Regions from separate parts of the Peribacillus sp. GL_122 genome, predicted to be linked through region 3. Evidence: a T-box and tRNA genes for the amino acid it is inferred to sense, from the RefSeq annotation. Region 3 holds a T-box; the other regions hold tRNA genes.
The links. The T-box of region 3 lies ahead of thrS (threonine--tRNA ligase). A T-box ahead of a tRNA ligase gene usually reads a tRNA of that ligase, here a tRNA-Thr.
Positions count from the first base shown of each region.

Region 1: it encodes a tRNA-Thr, which carries the amino acid that the T-box ahead of thrS (threonine--tRNA ligase) is inferred to sense. The anticodon was not compared.
Region 2: it encodes a tRNA-Thr, which carries the amino acid that the T-box ahead of thrS (threonine--tRNA ligase) is inferred to sense. The anticodon was not compared.

Region 1 covers NZ_CM174415.1:784,378-790,875, forward strand. Annotated here, with positions in the region: rRNA gene AC3ISB_RS03735 (23S ribosomal RNA) at 21-2,953, shown strand; rRNA gene rrf (5S ribosomal RNA) at 3,070-3,185, shown strand; tRNA gene AC3ISB_RS03745 (tRNA-Asn) at 3,195-3,269, shown strand; tRNA gene AC3ISB_RS03750 (tRNA-Ser) at 3,275-3,366, shown strand; tRNA gene AC3ISB_RS03755 (tRNA-Glu) at 3,377-3,451, shown strand; tRNA gene AC3ISB_RS03760 (tRNA-Val) at 3,467-3,542, shown strand; tRNA gene AC3ISB_RS03765 (tRNA-Met) at 3,647-3,720, shown strand; tRNA gene AC3ISB_RS03770 (tRNA-Asp) at 3,726-3,801, shown strand; tRNA gene AC3ISB_RS03775 (tRNA-Phe) at 3,814-3,889, shown strand; tRNA gene AC3ISB_RS03780 (tRNA-Thr) at 3,897-3,972, shown strand; tRNA gene AC3ISB_RS03785 (tRNA-Tyr) at 3,989-4,072, shown strand; tRNA gene AC3ISB_RS03790 (tRNA-Trp) at 4,079-4,152, shown strand; tRNA gene AC3ISB_RS03795 (tRNA-His) at 4,170-4,245, shown strand; tRNA gene AC3ISB_RS03800 (tRNA-Gln) at 4,283-4,357, shown strand; tRNA gene AC3ISB_RS03805 (tRNA-Gly) at 4,361-4,435, shown strand; tRNA gene AC3ISB_RS03810 (tRNA-Cys) at 4,444-4,517, shown strand; tRNA gene AC3ISB_RS03815 (tRNA-Leu) at 4,526-4,606, shown strand; gene AC3ISB_RS03820 (DUF6241 domain-containing protein) at 5,585-6,127, opposite strand.
Region 2 covers NZ_CM174415.1:5,153,363-5,159,860, forward strand. Annotated here, with positions in the region: gene AC3ISB_RS24975 (isochorismate synthase) at 1-519, opposite strand, end outside; gene AC3ISB_RS24980 (1,4-dihydroxy-2-naphthoate polyprenyltransferase) at 819-1,739, shown strand; gene AC3ISB_RS24985 (TraR/DksA C4-type zinc finger protein) at 1,886-2,635, shown strand; tRNA gene AC3ISB_RS24990 (tRNA-Glu) at 2,677-2,748, opposite strand; tRNA gene AC3ISB_RS24995 (tRNA-Ser) at 2,752-2,842, opposite strand; tRNA gene AC3ISB_RS25000 (tRNA-Asn) at 2,844-2,918, opposite strand; tRNA gene AC3ISB_RS25005 (tRNA-Ile) at 2,929-3,005, opposite strand; tRNA gene AC3ISB_RS25010 (tRNA-Gly) at 3,011-3,084, opposite strand; tRNA gene AC3ISB_RS25015 (tRNA-His) at 3,089-3,164, opposite strand; tRNA gene AC3ISB_RS25020 (tRNA-Phe) at 3,182-3,257, opposite strand; tRNA gene AC3ISB_RS25025 (tRNA-Asp) at 3,281-3,356, opposite strand; tRNA gene AC3ISB_RS25030 (tRNA-Met) at 3,363-3,436, opposite strand; tRNA gene AC3ISB_RS25035 (tRNA-Ser) at 3,541-3,633, opposite strand; tRNA gene AC3ISB_RS25040 (tRNA-Ile) at 3,655-3,731, opposite strand; tRNA gene AC3ISB_RS25045 (tRNA-Met) at 3,742-3,818, opposite strand; tRNA gene AC3ISB_RS25050 (tRNA-Ala) at 3,847-3,922, opposite strand; tRNA gene AC3ISB_RS25055 (tRNA-Pro) at 3,940-4,016, opposite strand; tRNA gene AC3ISB_RS25060 (tRNA-Arg) at 4,028-4,104, opposite strand; tRNA gene AC3ISB_RS25065 (tRNA-Leu) at 4,114-4,202, opposite strand; tRNA gene AC3ISB_RS25070 (tRNA-Gly) at 4,215-4,289, opposite strand; tRNA gene AC3ISB_RS25075 (tRNA-Leu) at 4,298-4,379, opposite strand; tRNA gene AC3ISB_RS25080 (tRNA-Lys) at 4,388-4,463, opposite strand; tRNA gene AC3ISB_RS25085 (tRNA-Thr) at 4,484-4,559, opposite strand; tRNA gene AC3ISB_RS25090 (tRNA-Val) at 4,570-4,645, opposite strand; rRNA gene rrf (5S ribosomal RNA) at 4,656-4,771, opposite strand; rRNA gene AC3ISB_RS25100 (23S ribosomal RNA) at 4,890-6,498, opposite strand, start outside.
Region 3 covers NZ_CM174415.1:4,532,587-4,539,084, reverse strand. Annotated here, with positions in the region: gene AC3ISB_RS21965 (peptidase) at 1-268, shown strand, start outside; gene AC3ISB_RS21960 (amino acid permease) at 384-1,847, shown strand; gene AC3ISB_RS21955 (DUF7010 family protein) at 2,198-2,803, shown strand; gene AC3ISB_RS21950 (hypothetical protein) at 2,848-3,123, opposite strand; T-box leader at 3,245-3,468, shown strand; T-box leader at 3,499-3,722, shown strand; T-box leader at 3,754-3,975, shown strand; gene thrS (threonine--tRNA ligase) at 4,035-5,942, shown strand.

The sequences.
Region 1 (6,498 bases), 2.0 Mb from region 3:
ATCTGTAAGACTTTTTTAACGGTTAAGTTAGAAAGGGCGCACGGTGGATGCCTTGGCACTAGGAGCCGATGAAGGACGGGACTAACACCGATATGCTTCGGGGAGCTGTAAGTAAGCTTTGATCCGGAGATTTCCGAATGGGGAAACCCACTGTTCGTAATGGAACAGTATCTTTACCTGAATACATAGGGTACTGAAGGCAGACCCGGGGAACTGAAACATCTAAGTACCCGGAGGAAGAGAAAGCAAACGCGATTTCCTGAGTAGCGGCGAGCGAAACGGAATTAGCCCAAACCAAGAGGCTTGCCTCTTGGGGTTGTAGGACACTCAACATGGAGTTACAAAGGAACGGGGTAAATGAAGCGACCTGGAAAGGTCCGTCGAAGAAGGTAAAAACCCTGTAGTTGAAACTTCGTTCCCTCCTGAGTGGATCCTGAGTACGGCGGGACACGAGAAATCCCGTCGGAAGCAGGGAGGACCATCTCCCAAGGCTAAATACTCCCTAGTGACCGATAGTGAACCAGTACCGTGAGGGAAAGGTGAAAAGCACCCCGGAAGGGGAGTGAAATAGATCCTGAAACCGTGTGCCTACAAGTAGTCAAAGCCCGTTAATGGGTAATGGCGTGCCTTTTGTAGAATGAACCGGCGAGTTACGATTTCATGCGAGGTTAAGTTGATGAGACGGAGCCGCAGCGAAAGCGAGTCTGAATAGGGCGAATGAGTATGAGGTCGTAGACCCGAAACCAGGTGATCTACCCATGTCCAGGGTGAAGTTCAGGTAACACTGAATGGAGGCCCGAACCCACGCACGTTGAAAAGTGCGGGGATGAGGTGTGGGTAGCGGAGAAATTCCAATCGAACCTGGAGATAGCTGGTTCTCTCCGAAATAGCTTTAGGGCTAGCCTCAAGATGAGAGTATTGGAGGTAGAGCACTGATTGGACTAGGGGCCCCCAACGGGTTACCGAATTCAGTCAAACTCCGAATGCCAAATACTTATTCTTGGGAGTCAGACTGCGAGTGATAAGATCCGTAGTCGAAAGGGAAACAGCCCAGACCACCAGCTAAGGTCCCAAAGTATACGTTAAGTGGAAAAGGATGTGGAGTTGCTTAGACAACCAGGATGTTGGCTTAGAAGCAGCCACCATTTAAAGAGTGCGTAATAGCTCACTGGTCGAGTGACTCCGCGCCGAAAATGTACCGGGGCTAAACGTATCACCGAAGCTGTGGATTGACACCATTAGGTGTCGATGGTAGGAGAGCGTTCTAAGGGCGTTGAAGTCAGACCGGAAGGACTGGTGGAGCGCTTAGAAGTGAGAATGCCGGTATGAGTAGCGAAAGAAGGGTGAGAATCCCTTCCACCGAATGCCTAAGGTTTCCTGAGGAAGGCTCGTCCGCTCAGGGTTAGTCGGGACCTAAGCCGAGGCCGAAAGGCGTAGGCGATGGACAACAGGTTGATATTCCTGTACCACCTATACATCGTTTGAACGATGGGGGGACGCAGAAGGATAGGGTAAGCGCGCTGTTGGATATGCGCGTCCAAGCAGTTAGGCCGGAAACGAGGCAAATCCCGTTTCCATTAAGGCGGAGCTGTGATGGCGAGGGAAATATAGTACCGAAGTTCCTGATTCCACGCTGCCAAGAAAAGCCTCTAGTGAGATGTAAGGTGCCCGTACCGCAAACCGACACAGGTAGGCGAGGAGAGAATCCTAAGGTGTGCGAGAGAACTCTCGTTAAGGAACTCGGCAAAATGACCCCGTAACTTCGGGAGAAGGGGTGCTTTTTAGGGTGAATAGCCCAGAAAAGCCGCAGTGAATAGGCCCAGGCGACTGTTTAGCAAAAACACAGGTCTCTGCGAAGCCGCAAGGCGAAGTATAGGGGCTGACACCTGCCCGGTGCTGGAAGGTTAAGGGGAGAGGTTAGCGCAAGCGAAGCTTTGAACCGAAGCCCCAGTAAACGGCGGCCGTAACTATAACGGTCCTAAGGTAGCGAAATTCCTTGTCGGGTAAGTTCCGACCCGCACGAAAGGTGTAACGATCTGGGCACTGTCTCAACGAGAGACTCGGTGAAATTATAGTACCTGTGAAGATGCAGGTTACCCGCGACAGGACGGAAAGACCCCGTGGAGCTTTACTGCAGCCTGATATTGAATTTTGGTACAGCTTGTACAGGATAGGTAGGAGCCTGAGAAGCCGGAGCGCTAGCTTCGGTGGAGGCGTTGGTGGGATACTACCCTGGCTGTATTGAAATTCTAACCCGCGCCCCTTATCGGGGTGGGAGACAGTGTCAGGTGGGCAGTTTGACTGGGGCGGTCGCCTCCTAAAGAGTAACGGAGGCGCCCAAAGGTTCCCTCAGAATGGTTGGAAATCATTCGTAGAGTGTAAAGGCACAAGGGAGCTTGACTGCGAGACCTACAAGTCGAGCAGGGACGAAAGTCGGGCTTAGTGATCCGGTGGTTCCGCATGGAAGGGCCATCGCTCAACGGATAAAAGCTACCCCGGGGATAACAGGCTTATCTCCCCCAAGAGTCCACATCGACGGGGAGGTTTGGCACCTCGATGTCGGCTCATCGCATCCTGGGGCTGTAGTCGGTCCCAAGGGTTGGGCTGTTCGCCCATTAAAGCGGTACGCGAGCTGGGTTCAGAACGTCGTGAGACAGTTCGGTCCCTATCCGTCGCGGGCGCAGGAAATTTGAGAGGAGCTGTCCTTAGTACGAGAGGACCGGGATGGACGCACCGCTGGTGTACCAGTTGTCTTGCCAAAGGCATAGCTGGGTAGCTACGTGCGGACGGGATAAGTGCTGAAAGCATCTAAGCATGAAGCCCCCCTCAAGATGAGATTTCCCATGGCGCAAGCTAGTAAGATCCCTGAAAGATGATCAGGTTGATAGGTCAGAGGTGGAAGCGTGGCGACATGTGGAGCTGACTGATACTAATAGATCGAGGACTTAACCAACGCTTTAAAAAAATGAAATACCTTCTTATTATCTAGTTTTGAAGGAATGAAAATTTCTTCTTGCATTTTCTCAAAAAGATGTTATACTAATATATGTCTTGAAAATGCTAACAATGTTTGGTGACGATAGCGAAGAGGTCACACCCGTTCCCATTCCGAACACGGCAGTTAAGCTCTTCAGCGCCGATGGTAGTTGGGGGTTTCCCCCTGTGAGAGTAGGACGTCGCCAAGCTTATATTGTTCCGCAGTAGCTCAGTGGTAGAGCATTCGGCTGTTAACCGAACGGTCGTAGGTTCGAGTCCTACCTGCGGAGCCATTATTGGAGAGCTGTCCGAGTGGCCGAAGGAGCACGATTGGAAATCGTGTAGACGGGTAACCCTGTCTCAAGGGTTCAAATCCCTTGCTCTCCGCCATTTTATACCTGGCCCGTTGGTCAAGCGGTTAAGACACCGCCCTTTCACGGCGGTAACACGGGTTCGAATCCCGTACGGGTCACCATTAAGACAACATATTGGAGGATTAGCTCAGCTGGGAGAGCATCTGCCTTACAAGCAGAGGGTCGGCGGTTCGATCCCGTCATCCTCCACCATTTTTCAATAAGAACAAGTTGTTTCTACATAATGGGTTTGATTATCCATCCTATTGAAACGCTAAACACGAAAACTTGATTCCTAATAGCAACATTATTAACGTCGCGGGGTGGAGCAGTCCGGTAGCTCGTCGGGCTCATAACCCGAAGGTCGCAGGTTCAAATCCTGTCCCCGCAATCTATGGTCCCGTGGTGTAGCGGTTAACATGCCTGCCTGTCACGCAGGAGATCGCGGGTTCGATTCCCGTCGGGACCGCCATTTTCATTGTTTGGCTCAGTAGCTCAGTCGGTAGAGCAAAGGACTGAAAATCCTTGTGTCGGCGGTTCGATTCCGTCCTGAGCCACCATTGTAGTGCCGGTGTAGCTCAACTGGTAGAGCAACTGACTTGTAATCAGTAGGTTGGGGGTTCAAGTCCTCTTGCCGGCACCATGTTTCATCCATATGCGGAGGGGTAGCGAAGTGGCTAAACGCGGCGGACTGTAAATCCGCTCCTTAGGGTTCGGCAGTTCGAATCTGCCCCCCTCCACCATCTTATAGGGGTATAGTTTAAAGGTAGAACAGAGGTCTCCAAAACCTCCAGTGTGGGTTCGAGTCCTACTACCCCTGCCAATTTCAATCTTATAATGGCGGTTGTGGCGAAGTGGTTAACGCACCTGATTGTGGTTCAGGCATTCGTGGGTTCGATTCCCATCAGTCGCCCCATTTTTCAATAAATGTGATATAATGAATACAACGTTAATGGGCTATAGCCAAGCGGTAAGGCAACGGATTTTGATTCCGTCATGCGAAGGTTCGATCCCTTCTAGCCCAGCCATATGCGAAAGTAGTTCAGTGGTAGAATACAACCTTGCCAAGGTTGGGGTCGCGGGTTCGAATCCCGTCTTTCGCTCCAAAAACGTTGGCGGCATAGCCAAGCGGTAAGGCAGAGGTCTGCAAAACCTTTACCACCGGTTCGATTCCGGTTGCCGCCTCCAACATACATGCCGGTGTGGCGGAATTGGCAGACGCGCACGACTCAAAATCGTGTTCCTCTGGAGTGCCGGTTCGACCCCGGCCACCGGTATCACATACGTTAATATAAACGTCGATTTGACGGCAATCTACCCGCAATGGTAGGTCGCCGTTTTTTCGTTGTATGCGCACGATTTTGTAGGTAAAAGTCGTACGCGGCGAATCGTACGCGCTGTATCGGGTAATTAACCGTACTGGAGTGGCGAAAATTGGCAAGGAAAAGAGTAATAACGATTTAGCAACGGAAGATATTTCGAAGCTGCGTGGGAGCATGCGGTCAGATTTCCTTGACTTCGACGACGCACTGGCGTTGTTTTTGAAGGATGGGGAAATAAGGAATATCCGTGAACATACGATAAAATACTACCGGAATGAGCTTTCGTCATTTCGACGCATTACACGATTAAATTAGACATAGCAAAGGCGGTCAATAATTGTTACCGAGAGTATTAAAAGGATAAGATACGGGATCATTCCGAAGTATTCCGAATACAGGGCGTATACCAGGGCTGAGGGGCGTTTCACCTGCACGGTGCTCCTCGTGGGTATAGGCGTCTGAAACTCCGGGGCTCAGCTTACCGTTTATGCAGTGTCCTATACACGGAATGGCCGACAGCATTATGCAGTATAGCGGGGTACATCGCCCTTATTAGCGTAGTATAAATCGCGTTAAATCAACGATGTTTACATAAGTGTATATTCGATAATAATCCGTTGTGCACAAACGTTGTTATGACGCGGTTTGTGTTGCATATCGACTGCCTCGAATGTCTATTATGTTAACTAGAATTGCGTGCTTCATACAACGAAATGAATAAAATAATAAAGCAATTCGTGTGCCAACGAAGACATATGCGTGTGTATCGGGAGTGGCAGCCGGGGTATGACCGATTTACCCCAAGGCAGGGGGCGAATATCTCTGAATCTGCTGAATTATAAATCCGCGAATCAAATTTTCACTTCGGGGGTCAGCGGAAATAGCCCCTATTGTTTATATTAATATAAACAATAGGGGCTCGATTTGTAATGACTATTCAAAGTTTGCTTTAATAAATTGGGCTTCTTCTTCAGGAGTAAGAGTTCCAGTAGCTTTACCGACATTTCCATTTTGTTCTCCCCAAAGGTAATTGTGATCTTCCACTATATTGTCGAAGTTTCCTTCTTTCCAGTTTCCTACGATTCTTAGCAATTCACTTTTATAGTCAATAACTTCGCTATCATTAATGAATTCATAGACTGCATTGATGTTTTCAGAATTCATTTCAAGGTTGTACCATTTTTCTTCAGAAACTACTTTTTGATGAGTCATACTGTGCATTGTTTTCATAACGTCTTCTCTTTTTGAAGATGGGCCAAGACCTAGTTCATATAGAATTTTTTCATTTTTTATTGTTTCTACTTCCGTATCTTCTTCTTCAGTTGTCTCGTATTCCACTTCCGTTGTCTCCAAAACAGGAGCCGTATCTTCTTGCTTTGCTTCATAATTTTTAGCGTTCTGATTGATTGTTATTATTACTGAAATAGCTGCTGCAGCTACTATAAGTCCAACCATTGACCATCTAAATTTATTCATTATAAGTTCCTCCGAGTCATAGTTCGATTATCACTCATTTCAGTTACATCCTTTTATGGATAAGCTAACCATTATGATAATAACATAAAATATTAACAAATAATCTTAAACTATTAAGTAACCATATGGATATAAAATTTTTTATTGGAAACCAATACAGAGTATCCTGAGACTACTGTTGACTATATGAACAGGCGCATTGGCGATACGTCCGTGTAAGTAGAAGAAGACCGCAAATTGGTCGCCTTTCTTCTATTGGAGTGCCGGTTCGACCCCGGCCACCGGTATCTTAGAACGACGATATAAAGCGGTTTTCCTTAATTGGAAAGCCGTTTTTTCGTGTCTTCACGGATTTTTAGTCGTGCGTTTTT
Region 2 (6,498 bases), 620 kb from region 3:
TATCATATCTATGAAGAGTTTTTCTGAATCATCAGGCGAACAAAGTAAGTTTGTCGTTAAGTAAGCTTGATTCCCCACTATTGACAGCATGAAGGCAGGTATATAAAACAGGTTGTCCCCGAACTGATTCCACAGGAGTGTACTGTTAGTTTCATAATCAAAAGAAAAGCCCCCAAACAGTATAGGACCTGTCGCTTCTACATCGGTCACTCCTGTTTTGACAGCAGTATTCTGCAGTTTGATCCAGCTCTTTTCGACTTCTCTATAACGTTCGGCATTCGATGCCGCTTTGAGTTTCTTAACATTGCCTAAACCGGTGATGGTTATTTCCTTTGCAGGGTCCTCCCAGAAAAAGCGCTCACCCGCGTACCGTTCTCTTCCAGCTTGATAAAATGAAAGGGGGTTGTTGCAATTAACTTTCTTAATATGACTGAATAGAACTTGATCATTCAAGTCCTTCGCCTTTTGTATAGCTGAAGCCAGTCCCTGAAACTGTTCAGTTTCCTCTGAGATAGCCAAAAAAATCCCCCCAAATGTACATTTTAAAAGCTTTTTAACCTATTTAAAGATACACCTCCCTTGAACCTCATGTCAATAAAACGCCCCTTTACCAAACGATTCTTTCCTGCTTTTTTCCTTATTATATGAATCTTAGCGAATGTAGAGAAATATCCTTGATTCTGGAAATGCCCCATCCATGAATTCCAAATATCACCCTTGCCCACTTTTCCTGTATTTATTAGGATTACCTTTTGTGCAACATTTCAATATTTGTTATAATTTCGAGAGAACCAATAATGATTTTGAGGAGAGAAATAATGCAAACAGAATACGACGGACTTCCCCTTAAACGGACCTGGAAGATTTGGTGGGAGTTAATTCGTCCACATACACTAACCGCAGCTTTTGTCCCAGTCTTACTTGGAACTGTTATTGCACTTTTGGAAGATGGAGTGAATTGGTTATTATTCGCTGCCATGATGATTGCAAGTATCCTGATTCAAGCTGCAACCAATTTATTCAATGAATACTATGATTTCAAGAGAGGCTTGGATACGGAGGAATCCGTAGGCATTGGCGGCGGGATCGTCCGTCATGGGATGACCCCCAAACTAATCATGAACTTGGCCCTTGGCATGTATGCCATCGCCTTGATAGTTGGAATCTATATCTGTGCCGCATCATCTTGGTGGCTTGCTGCAGTAGGACTGGTTTGCATGCTTGTCGGCTATCTTTATACAGGCGGCCCCCTGCCCATTTCATATACACCATTCGGGGAACTTTTTTCTGGATTGTTCATGGGCTTTTTGATAATCCTGATCGCCTTTTTCATTCAAACCGGTGATGTTTCTTCAACAGCTATCTTAATTGCCATTCCAAGTGGAATATTGGTCGGATTGATCAACTTATCCAATAACCTACGTGACCATGACGGAGATAAGGCACATGGCCGCAAAACGATGCCGGTAGTCATGGGTCGGAAAAACGCCTTGACATTCATGGCAATCATGTTCGCCTTCTCTTATCTATGGCTAGTTGGGCTAGTCCTTACCGGAAGCGTAACGGCGTGGATCCTCCTTGCCTTCCTAAGCATCCCGAAAGCCCTGGCCGCAATCAAAGGCTTCGTAGGTAAAACGCAGCCGATCACGATGGTGCCAGCAATGAAAGCCACGGCACAAACGAACACCTTCTTTGGCTTACTCATGGCCATTGGATTATTCATCAGCTATCTTATATAATCTCCGAGGACTGAGCTCATCGCTCAGTCCTTTTTTTCTATCATCCGTTCCATATTGTTTTCCTATACCCCGATTCGGGTAATAGATAATACAACCATCCTACCATTATAAAATGAGATTTAGACTTTAGAAGGAGTGAATCCGATATGGCAACGAAACAACAAACGCAAAAATTTCAAAAAGAACTGCTTCAAGAAAAAAATGAGCTAAGTAATAGAATTCAAAATGATGAACAATCCGTTCTGGAGAAAAGCCAGACCGAATCCGTAGGGGAATTATCAGCCTATGATAATCATCCTGCTGACCTAGGAACCGAACTATTCGAGATGGAACGGAATCAAGCACTCGATGAGCATGCACAATCCGAAATGGAGAAAATCGATGAAGCTTTGAAAGCCATGGAGGAAGGTTCGTATGGCCATTGTAAAACCTGCAATAGGGAAATCCCCATCGAGAGGCTTGAAGCGATCCCAAGCACCCTCTACTGTGTCGAGCACGCCCCAGAACGGCCACTTTCACAAGACCGGCCTGTGGAAGAGGAAATACTGATTCCATCCAAGGGTGATCATTTTGAAAATCGTCATGGAATCAAAATGGTGGATAAAGAAGATAGCTTTGGTGAAGTTGCCAAATTCGGTACATCCGAAACACCATCCGATTACACAGGAGATCATGATAATTATAATGACCTTTATAAAACCGAGGATGAAACGAACGGGTTTCCTGAAGACTATGAAGGATTTGCCGCAAATAATATCGAAGGAAAAAATAGAGTGAATATAACGAACAAAAAGCAAAAGGAATATGAAGATACACTTGAAGAAGAAAATATAGAATCCAATCTTGGAGACATTCCCTATAAACAAAAAGATAGTTATATCAATGAAAAGAAATGAAAAAAAGAAGCATACATGAATGTATGCTTCCTTTTTTGTTATGACCCGTACGGGATTCGAACCCGTGTTACCGCCGTGAAAGGGCGGTGTCTTAACCGCTTGACCAACGGGCCAACTGGCGGAGAAGGAGGGATTTGAACCCTCGCGCCGCTCGCGCGACCTACACCCTTAGCAGGGGCGCCTCTTCAGCCTCTTGAGTACTTCCCCATGGCTCCGCAGGTAGGACTCGAACCTACGACCGTTCGGTTAACAGCCGAATGCTCTACCACTGAGCTACTGCGGAACAATGAATATGGTGGGCCTAAATGGACTCGAACCATCGACCTCACGCTTATCAGGCGTGCGCTCTAACCAGCTGAGCTATAGGCCCATATTTGGAGCGGGTGAAGGGAATCGAACCCTCATCATCAGCTTGGAAGGCTGAGGTTTTACCACTAAACTACACCCGCGAAATGGGGCGACTGATGGGAATCGAACCCACGAATGCCTGAACCACAATCAGGTGCGTTAACCACTTCGCCACAATCGCCGTAATTTTTTGAAATATGGTGGCTCAGGACGGAATCGAACCGCCGACACAAGGATTTTCAGTCCTTTGCTCTACCGACTGAGCTACTGAGCCACATATGTATCAAATTTAAAGAATGGCGGTCCCGACGGGAATCGAACCCGCGATCTCCTGCGTGACAGGCAGGCATGTTAACCGCTACACCACGGGACCTAATAATTGCGGGGACAGGATTTGAACCTGCGACCTTCGGGTTATGAGCCCGACGAGCTACCGGACTGCTCCACCCCGCGACGGTAATAATGAAACGATTTGCATCAAGTTTTCGTGTATATCGTTTTGTCCACATCCATTATGTAAGGGTGTTTCAAAACAACTTGTTGCTTTTTTGAAAAAATGGAGGAGGTAGAGGGATTCGAACCCCCGCGGGATTTGACTCCCCTGTCGGTTTTCAAGACCGATCCCTTCAGCCGAACTTGGGTATACCTCCATGGCTTTTGAAAAGTGAATATGGTGGACCTTGTAGGACTCGAACCTACGACCGGACGGTTATGAGCCGTCTGCTCTAACCAGCTGAGCTAAAGGTCCTTATATTTATTGGTAGCGGCGGAGGGGATCGAACCCCCGACCTCACGGGTATGAACCGTACGCTCTAGCCAGCTGAGCTACACCGCCAATATAATATAAGTATCTGATTGAAAAATGGTGGAGCCTAGCGGGATCGAACCGCTGACCTCCTGCGTGCAAGGCAGGCGCTCTCCCAGCTGAGCTAAGGCCCCATTCATTAAAAATCACGTGGTCGGGAAGACAGGATTCGAACCTGCGACCCCTTGGTCCCAAACCAAGTGCTCTACCAAGCTGAGCTACTTCCCGCAATAAAAACATGGTGCGCCCGGCGGGAGTCGAACCTACAACCTTCTGATTCGTAGTCAGATGCTCTATCCAATTGAGCTACGGGCGCATATTATGATGGTGCCGAGGACCGGAATCGAACCGGTACGGTAGTCACCTACCGCAGGATTTTAAGTCCTGTGCGTCTGCCAGTTCCGCCACCCCGGCACATACGAAAAGTGGAGCGGAAGACGGGATTCGAACCCGCGACCCCAACCTTGGCAAGGTTGTATTCTACCACTGAACTACTTCCGCATGAAAGATGCGGGTGAAGGGACTTGAACCCCCACGCCTTGCGGCGCCAGATCCTAAGTCTGGTGCGTCTGCCAATTCCGCCACACCCGCATATAAAATGGTGAGCCATGAAGGATTCGAACCTTCGACCCTCTGATTAAAAGTCAGATGCTCTACCAACTGAGCTAATGGCTCGTGCTTGTACTATCTTAAAATGGTGCCGGCAAGAGGACTTGAACCCCCAACCTACTGATTACAAGTCAGTTGCTCTACCAGTTGAGCTACACCGGCAGGTGTAAAATGGTGGAGGATGACGGGATCGAACCGCCGACCCTCTGCTTGTAAGGCAGATGCTCTCCCAGCTGAGCTAATCCTCCATATGAAACTGCTTGGCGACGTCCTACTCTCACAGGGGGAAACCCCCAACTACCATCGGCGCTGAAGAGCTTAACTGCCGTGTTCGGAATGGGAACGGGTGTGACCTCTTCGCTATCGTCACCAAACAATTTTAACATTTTTTCAAGACATATATTATTATAACGTCTTTTTGAGAAAATGCAAGAAGAAATTTTCATTCCTTCAAAACTAGATAATAAGAAGGTATTTCATTTTTTTAAAGCTTTGGTTAAGTCCTCGATCTATTAGTATCAGTCAGCTCCACATGTCGCCACGCTTCCACCTCTGACCTATCAACCTGATCATCTTTCAGGGATCTTACTAGCTTGCGCCATGGGAAATCTCATCTTGAGGGGGGCTTCATGCTTAGATGCTTTCAGCACTTATCCCGTCCGCACGTAGCTACCCAGCTATGCCTTTGGCAAGACAACTGGTACACCAGCGGTGCGTCCATCCCGGTCCTCTCGTACTAAGGACAGCTCCTCTCAAATTTCCTGCGCCCGCGACGGATAGGGACCGAACTGTCTCACGACGTTCTGAACCCAGCTCGCGTACCGCTTTAATGGGCGAACAGCCCAACCCTTGGGACCGACTACAGCCCCAGGATGCGATGAGCCGACATCGAGGTGCCAAACCTCCCCGTCGATGTGGACTCTTGGGGGAGATAAGCCTGTTATCCCCGGGGTAGCTTTTATCCGTTGAGCGATGGCCCTTCCATGCGGAACCACCGGATCACTAAGCCCGACTTTCGTCCCTGCTCGACTTGTAGGTCTCGCAGTCAAGCTCCCTTGTGCCTTTACACTCTACGAATGATTTCCAACCATTCTGAGGGAACCTTTGGGCGCCTCCGTTACTCTTTAGGAGGCGACCGCCCCAGTCAAACTGCCCACCTGACACTGTCTCCCACCCCGATAAGGGGCGCGGGTTAGAATTTCAATACAGCCAGGGTAGTATCCCACCAACGCCTCCACCGAAGCTAGCGCTCCGGCTTCTCAGGCTCCTACCTATCCTGTACAAGCTGTACCAAAATTCAATATCAGGCTGCAGTAAAGCTCCACGGGGTCTTTCCGTCCTGTCGCGGGTAACCTGCATCTTCACAGGTACTATAATTTCACCGAGTCTCTCGTTGAGACAGTGCCCAGATCGTTACACCTTTCGTGCGGGTCGGAACTTACCCGACAAGGAATTTCGCTACCTTAGGACCGTTATAGTTACGGCCGCCGTTTACTGGGGCTTCGGTTCAAAGCTTCGCTTGCGCTAACCTCTCCCCTTAACCTTCCAGCACCGGGCAGGTGTCAGCCCCTATACTTCGCCTTGCGGCTTCGCAGAGACCTGTGTTTTTGCTAAACAGTCGCCTGGGCCTATTCACTGCGGCTTTTCTGGGCTATTCACCCTAAAAAGCACCCCTTCTCCCGAAGTTACGGGGTCATTTTGCCGAGTTCCTTAACGAGAGTTCTCTCGCACACCTTAGGATTCTCTCCTCGCCTACCTGTGTCGGTTTGCGGTACGGGCACCTTACATCTCACTAGAGGCTTTTCTTGGCAGCGTGGAATCAGGAACTTCGGTACTATATTTCCCTCGCCATCACAGCTCCGCCTTAATGGAAACGGGATTTGCCTCGTTTCCGGCCTAACTGCTTGGACGCGCATATCCAACAGCGCGCTTACCCTATCCTTCTGCGTCCCCCCATCATTCAAACGATGTATAGGTGGTACAGGAATATCAACCTGTTGTCCATCGCCTACGCCTTTCGGCCTCGGCTTAGGTCCCGACTAACCCTGAGCGGACGAGCCTTCCTCAGGAAACCTTAGGCATTCGGTGGAAGGGATTCTCA
Region 3 (6,498 bases):
TGCCGGACAGGACCCTGTCATTGAAGCCTCCCCTTGGGGAACGGATGGGGGATTGCTGACACATGTCGGTGAAACGCCTGCAATCGTTTTCGGGCCAGGAGTAACCGAGGTTGCACACTATCCAAATGAATACATCCTGCTCGACAACGTGTTCTCAACAGCCGAAATCATTGCCCTTACATTAATTCAATGGTGTGGAATGGAGCCTGAGCAAGATGGGGTCACCCAGGCCGGGAATAGGGAGACGATACCAGGCAATGGCAATTAAACTGGATAGTATCCCAGCAAGTGAAGCGAACTATTAAGACTTTCACAAAGCGGTTGTTAAAAACTCTTTTATTTCTTGAACTTTTAACTTTAAAAGAAAATGAGGTAGGAACCATATGGACATGAATCTCATTGATAATCAAGAACCGACAGTTAAAAGGAAACTGAAAGCAAGGCATATGACCATGATTGCCATTGGCGGTTCAATAGGAACCGGATTATTCCTGGCAAGCGGGGCAACCATCCAGAGCGCAGGGCCCGGCGGTGCCCTTGCTGCCTATGCCTGCATTGGAATCATGGTTTATTTCCTTATGACGAGCTTAGGGGAAATGGCGACATATATGCCTGTGTCGGGATCATTTTCCACCTACGCCACACGCTTTGTTGATCCCGCATTCGGCTTTGCACTTGGCTGGAATTATTGGTTTAACTGGGCAGTCACCCTTGCCGTGGAAATAGCTGCTGCAGCCATCATCATGAAATTCTGGCTCCCTGATGTACCCAGCCTTATATGGAGTGCATTATTTCTTGGAATCGTCTTCACCCTCAACGCCCTATCCATTAAAAGCTATGGTGAATCTGAATATTGGTTTGCCTTAATAAAAGTCATTGCCATCATTTGCTTCATCATTATTGGTTTATTGACCATATTTGGGGTTTTTGGCGGAAAGGTGATCGGATTTGAAAACTTCACCATGGACGAGGCACCATTCAAGGGAGGATTTTTATCGATCATCTCAATCTTTCTTATCGCGGGATTTTCTTTTCAAGGCACGGAACTGGTTGGTATTGCTGCCGGGGAAAGTGAGAATCCCGAAAAAAATGTTCCGAATGCGATCCGCCAAGTATTTTGGCGCATCCTATTGTTTTACATCGGAGCCATCCTGATACTCGGCCTCTTGATTCCATATACAAGTCCAAGTTTGCTGAACGGGGATGTCAAAAACATTTCTGTAAGCCCTTTCACACTTGTCTTTGAACGGGCAGGACTGGCATTCGCGGCATCCGTCATGAATGCGGTCGTATTGACTTCCTTACTATCCGCAGGGAACTCGGGACTATATGCATCAACGCGGATGTTATGGTCGATGGCGAAAGATAAACAAGCTCCCCAATTCCTCGCCAAAGTCAATCGCAGGGGAATCCCGATGAATGCTTTGATTCTAACGGCATTAATTGGCGGGCTCGCCTTCTTGACATCCATTTTTGGGGACCATGTATTTACATGGCTATTGAATGCATCCGGGCTAACCGGCTTCATCGCCTGGATTGGTATTGCAATTAGCCATTATCGCTTTAGACGTGCATATGTTGCACAGGGCGGTGATCTGAACGAATTGAAATATAAAGCAAAATGGTTTCCGCTCGGTCCGATCCTATCATTCGTCCTTTGCATGGGTGTCATTGCAGGGCAGAACTATCAAGCATTCCTAAGCGGCAGCATCGACTGGTATGGCGTCGCCGTCTCCTATATCGGATTACCGATATTTCTGGCGATCTGGTTAGGATACAAGATTTATCACAAGACCAAATTAATATCATTAAAAGATTGTCAATTTGATAAATCAGATGTGGCTTGATATGAATAGATAAAATCCTGAGATCCCTTTGGGGACTCAGGTTTTTTTTATGGACTTTAATTAGACGATATCGGACGAAAATCCAGTTATATCTCCGAAAATAGGATTATATCGACGAAAACGGCAATTATATCGTCGAAAGTAGAAATATATCGACGAAATTCCAGTTATATCTCCGAAAATAGAGATATATCGACGAAAATCCAGTTATATCGACTAAAGCGGCAATTTTCTATTAAAATTCGCATCATGGTAATTTTTTCAATAAACCATTTTTTATAACTGAATAATTGGGGAAGGTGTGCAATACTATTAATCTATGTACTTTTATTACTGTGGATGAAAGGAAAATGAGGATGAAAGAGGCTTATCGCGGTTCTGGAATTGGAGTCATTTTCATGGCGGTCTTCGGTACACTGTGGGCAGGTACTGGTATAATGGGATTGCAGGGGTGGGGGGTTCCCTACGTGGAACTCGCAGCCATAATCGTAGGAATCATAATGGTTATCGAAGGCATTTCATTAATTCATGCATCACAAAAAATGTCCAATCAAGTTTCAGAAAATGGGGCTAGGCGTCTGAAGCGTATCGGATTTTTGTTTAATATGGTCTTCATTGCCGAAGCGGTGCTGATTGGGATTGCCATTGCCGTCTGTAACTTGATCAATCAGACCGATCTTATACCGGGAGTCATCGCCATTATTGTAGGGATTCATTTTTTACCTTTGGCGTCACTTTTCCAAATCAAGGTTTACTATGCAACAGGAGTGCTTCTCTGTTTATTGGCGCTTATCACATTGCTTATTGTGCCAGATACTGTCATGTTTGGGGAGCATCAAATCCTTGCACCGTTATCATTGCTCGGCTTTGGATGCGCGCTAATTCTTTGGTCCACTGGACTTGCGCTATGGCTTAGATTAAAGAAATCAAATCGAACGATAGCCGATGAAGATTGAACCAATCAAAAAACCCGTCATGGCAAACGGGTTTTTCATTTTGATTAATTTTTCATCCAGGTCAAGAGCCTGACAATTTGAAATGGTTCATTCCAAACGAGAATGAAACTTAAAAGAAAGAATGCAGCCACAGCCAAAAATTTCGACTTTCCTTTTTCATTTTTATACATGGCCCCGAAACTGCATAACATACCAATAACTAACGCACCGAATCCCGAAATCATAAGCTGCTCGGAGGCTTTTGGTAAAGCAAGGGAACAGCAAAATGATAGTGTACCAATCACTGCAAATACGATAGACCAATTGCTTAAACGTTTCATAGAGACTCCTTTTTTACTAATTATACCAATTCGGTGTTTGCAATGAAATTAAAAAATTTGAGGTTGTCACTTATGGGAATATATTGTAATATATATAACAATATAAAAATCCATTTTCATTTTAGAAGCATTGATAAGGACATGAATCATTTTTACGGTCTTCAGAGAGGGAAGAGAAGCTGCGAACTTCCTGGCTTAGGAAAATGTTTTACCGCCTTTGAGCCATATCGGTGAACAAGAGTAACTGATATCGTCTAAGCTGCGTTACAAGCTCCAGAGCCATGAGTGTTTCTTGCTTATGGGAAATTGGGTGGAATCACGGGTATAAACGCACTCGTCCCTTACTTAGGGATGGGTGCGTTTTTTATTATTATAATTATTGCCATGATAAGGACATGAATCATTTTTACGGTCTTCAGAGAGGGAAGGGCAGCTGCGAACTTCCTGGCTTAGGGAACTGATTTACCGCCTTTGAGCTATATCGGTGAACAAGAGTAACTGATATCGTCTAAGCTGCGTTACAAGCTCCAGAGCCATGAGTGTTTCTTGCTTATGGGAAATTGGGTGGAATCACGGGTATAAACGCACTCGTCCCTTACTTAGGGATGGGTGCGTTTTTTTATATATAAAAATATTGCCATGATAAGGACATGAATCATTTTTACGGTCTTCAGAGAGGGAAGAGAAGCTGCGAACTTCCTGGCTTAGGAAAATGTTTTACCGCCTTTGAGCTATATCGGTGAACAAAAGTAACTGATATCGTCTAAGCTGCGTTACAAGCTCCAGAGCCATGAGTGTTTCTTGCTTATGGGAAATTGGGTGGAACCACGGGTAAACGCACTCGTCCCTTACTTAGGGATGGGTGCGTTTTTTATTACTTAAAAAGGGGTGTTTATGTGATGGGTGAAAAAATGATTAAAGTTCAATTCCCGGATGGGCAGCAAAAGGAATATCCGCAAGGGATGACAGTGGAAAGTGTGGCAGGGTCCATCAGTTCAAGTTTAAGGAAAAAGGCAGTAGCAGGAAAACTGGATAAGCAACTGGTTGATCTAAGTCACAAGCTGAATGATGATGCAGAACTATCGATTTTGACTCTGGATTCGGATGAAGGATTACAAGTATTACGACATACATCGGCGCATGTTTTGGCGCAGGCAGTGAAAAGATTGTACCAAAATGTGGAATTAGGAATGGGGCCAGTCGTGGAAGATGGTTTTTACTATGATTTTAAGTTAGACCATCCTTTGAGCCCAGAAGATCTACAAGCTATTGAAAAAGAGATGGAACATATCATAAGTGAAAATCTGGAAATCAAAAGGATCGAAGTGACTTATGAAGAAGCTGTGAAGTTATTCGAGGGCAGAGGGGAGTCATTCAAGTTGGATATAGCAAAGAACATCCCTAATGGTCAAAAATTAACGCTCTATCAACAGGGGGAATTCGTCGATCTTTGCAGAGGGCCGCACCTTCCATCCACATCATTTGTAAAATCGTTCAAATTGACTCGTGTATCTGGTGCCTATTGGCGGGGAGACAATCAAAATGAAGTTCTTCAAAGGGTGTATGGCGTGGCATTCCGAAAGAAAAAGGATCTACAGGAATACTTTGAATTCCTGGAAGAAGCAGCCAAACGTGATCACCGTAAATTAGGGAAGCAGTTGGAGTTATTCATGTTTTCGGAGGAAGCCCCTGGAATGCCGTTTTATTTACCGAAAGGGCAAATCGTTAGAAATGAATTGGAGAAATTCTCGCGGGAGCTTCAGACTGAAGCTGATTACGACGAAGTTCGGACTCCTTTCATGATGAACCAGCGGTTATGGGAACAATCGGGTCACTGGGATCATTACCATGAGAATATGTACTTCACTGAGGTGGATCAAACAAAATTCGCGATGAAGCCAATGAACTGTCCGGGTCATATGCTTATTTTCAAAAACAGTCTTTATTCTTACAGGGATTTGCCAATCCGGATGGCCGAATTCGGTCAAGTCCACCGTCATGAATATAGCGGTGCATTGAACGGGATGCTGCGGGTCCGTACATTTTGTCAGGATGATGCCCACATCTATGTTCGGCAGGATCAAATCGAAAGCGAAATTAAACAAGTGTTTCATCTGATTGATAAGGTGTATCGCACTTTTGGATTCGAGTATTCCGTGGAGCTCTCGACGCGTCCAGAGGATTCAATGGGCGATGATTCCCTTTGGGAAGCTTCTGAAACAGCCTTGAAAAATGTTCTGGAAAGCATCGGGATACATTATCAAGTAAATGAAGGGGACGGAGCATTTTATGGACCGAAAATTGATTTTCATATTAAAGATGCATTAAAACGAAGCCACCAATGTGCAACAATCCAGCTTGATTTTCAAATGCCCGACAAATTTGATCTGAATTACATCGATGAAAATAATGAAAAAGTTCGTCCGGTCGTCATTCATCGTGCCATTTTTGGATCGATCGATCGTTTTTTTGGAATTCTGATAGAACACTTTGCCGGTGCTTTTCCGGCATGGCTTGCCCCGGTGCAAGTACAGATCATCCCTGTCTCACAAGTTCATTTGAATTATTGTTTAAAGGTTCAAAAAGAACTGAAGAATCAAGGCATAAGAGTGAAAATTGATGATCGGAATGAAAAGCTGGGGTATAAAGTCAGGGAAGCACAGTTGGGAAAAATCCCATATATGCTGATTCTTGGAGATAAAGAAGAGAAAGAAAATGAAGTGAATGTCCGGAAATACGGGGAACAAGAAGTTGAAAATGTCGCAATAGAAACGTTCATCAAGAAAATGGCCCAGCAAATAAAAGAACGCAGCATCTAACAAGAACGCAGCCTAATCCGGAACTCACGAGTAAATGCACGAAACTCACGAGTAAATGCACGAAACTCACGAGTAAATGCACGAAACTCACGAGTAAATGCGCGAAACTCACGAGTAAATGCTCCTTAGATAATGTTTGGATAAAAAAAGACAGCCGAATAAATCCGGCTGTCTTTTTTCTATCTACAAATCCATACCCAGCCAACGCCCGGAATGAACTGCTGGAAACAGTTACGACCCGGGCTGCCGTGCCCGCCGCCAGGGCAGGTTAATCCTAGGTATTGTAATCCAACTATATCTGTATGATGAACTTCATTTGGAATGCCACCTTCAAGTATCTGTGCCATACCAGTAGCATTATTTCCCCATTAAAATAAAGGTGTGCAAGGTGTTACCCCAAAAAACCTCTGAAACAATGACCTTGTCGGCCTGCGTTTAAATGGCTCTGAATAGTGGTTACTGGAACCAGTGTTTGTACTGGCAGTCTGTCATCATAATAAGGCAAATTAGCATAAGAATTATCGTAATAATATGGAACAGTAAAGTATGGAACATT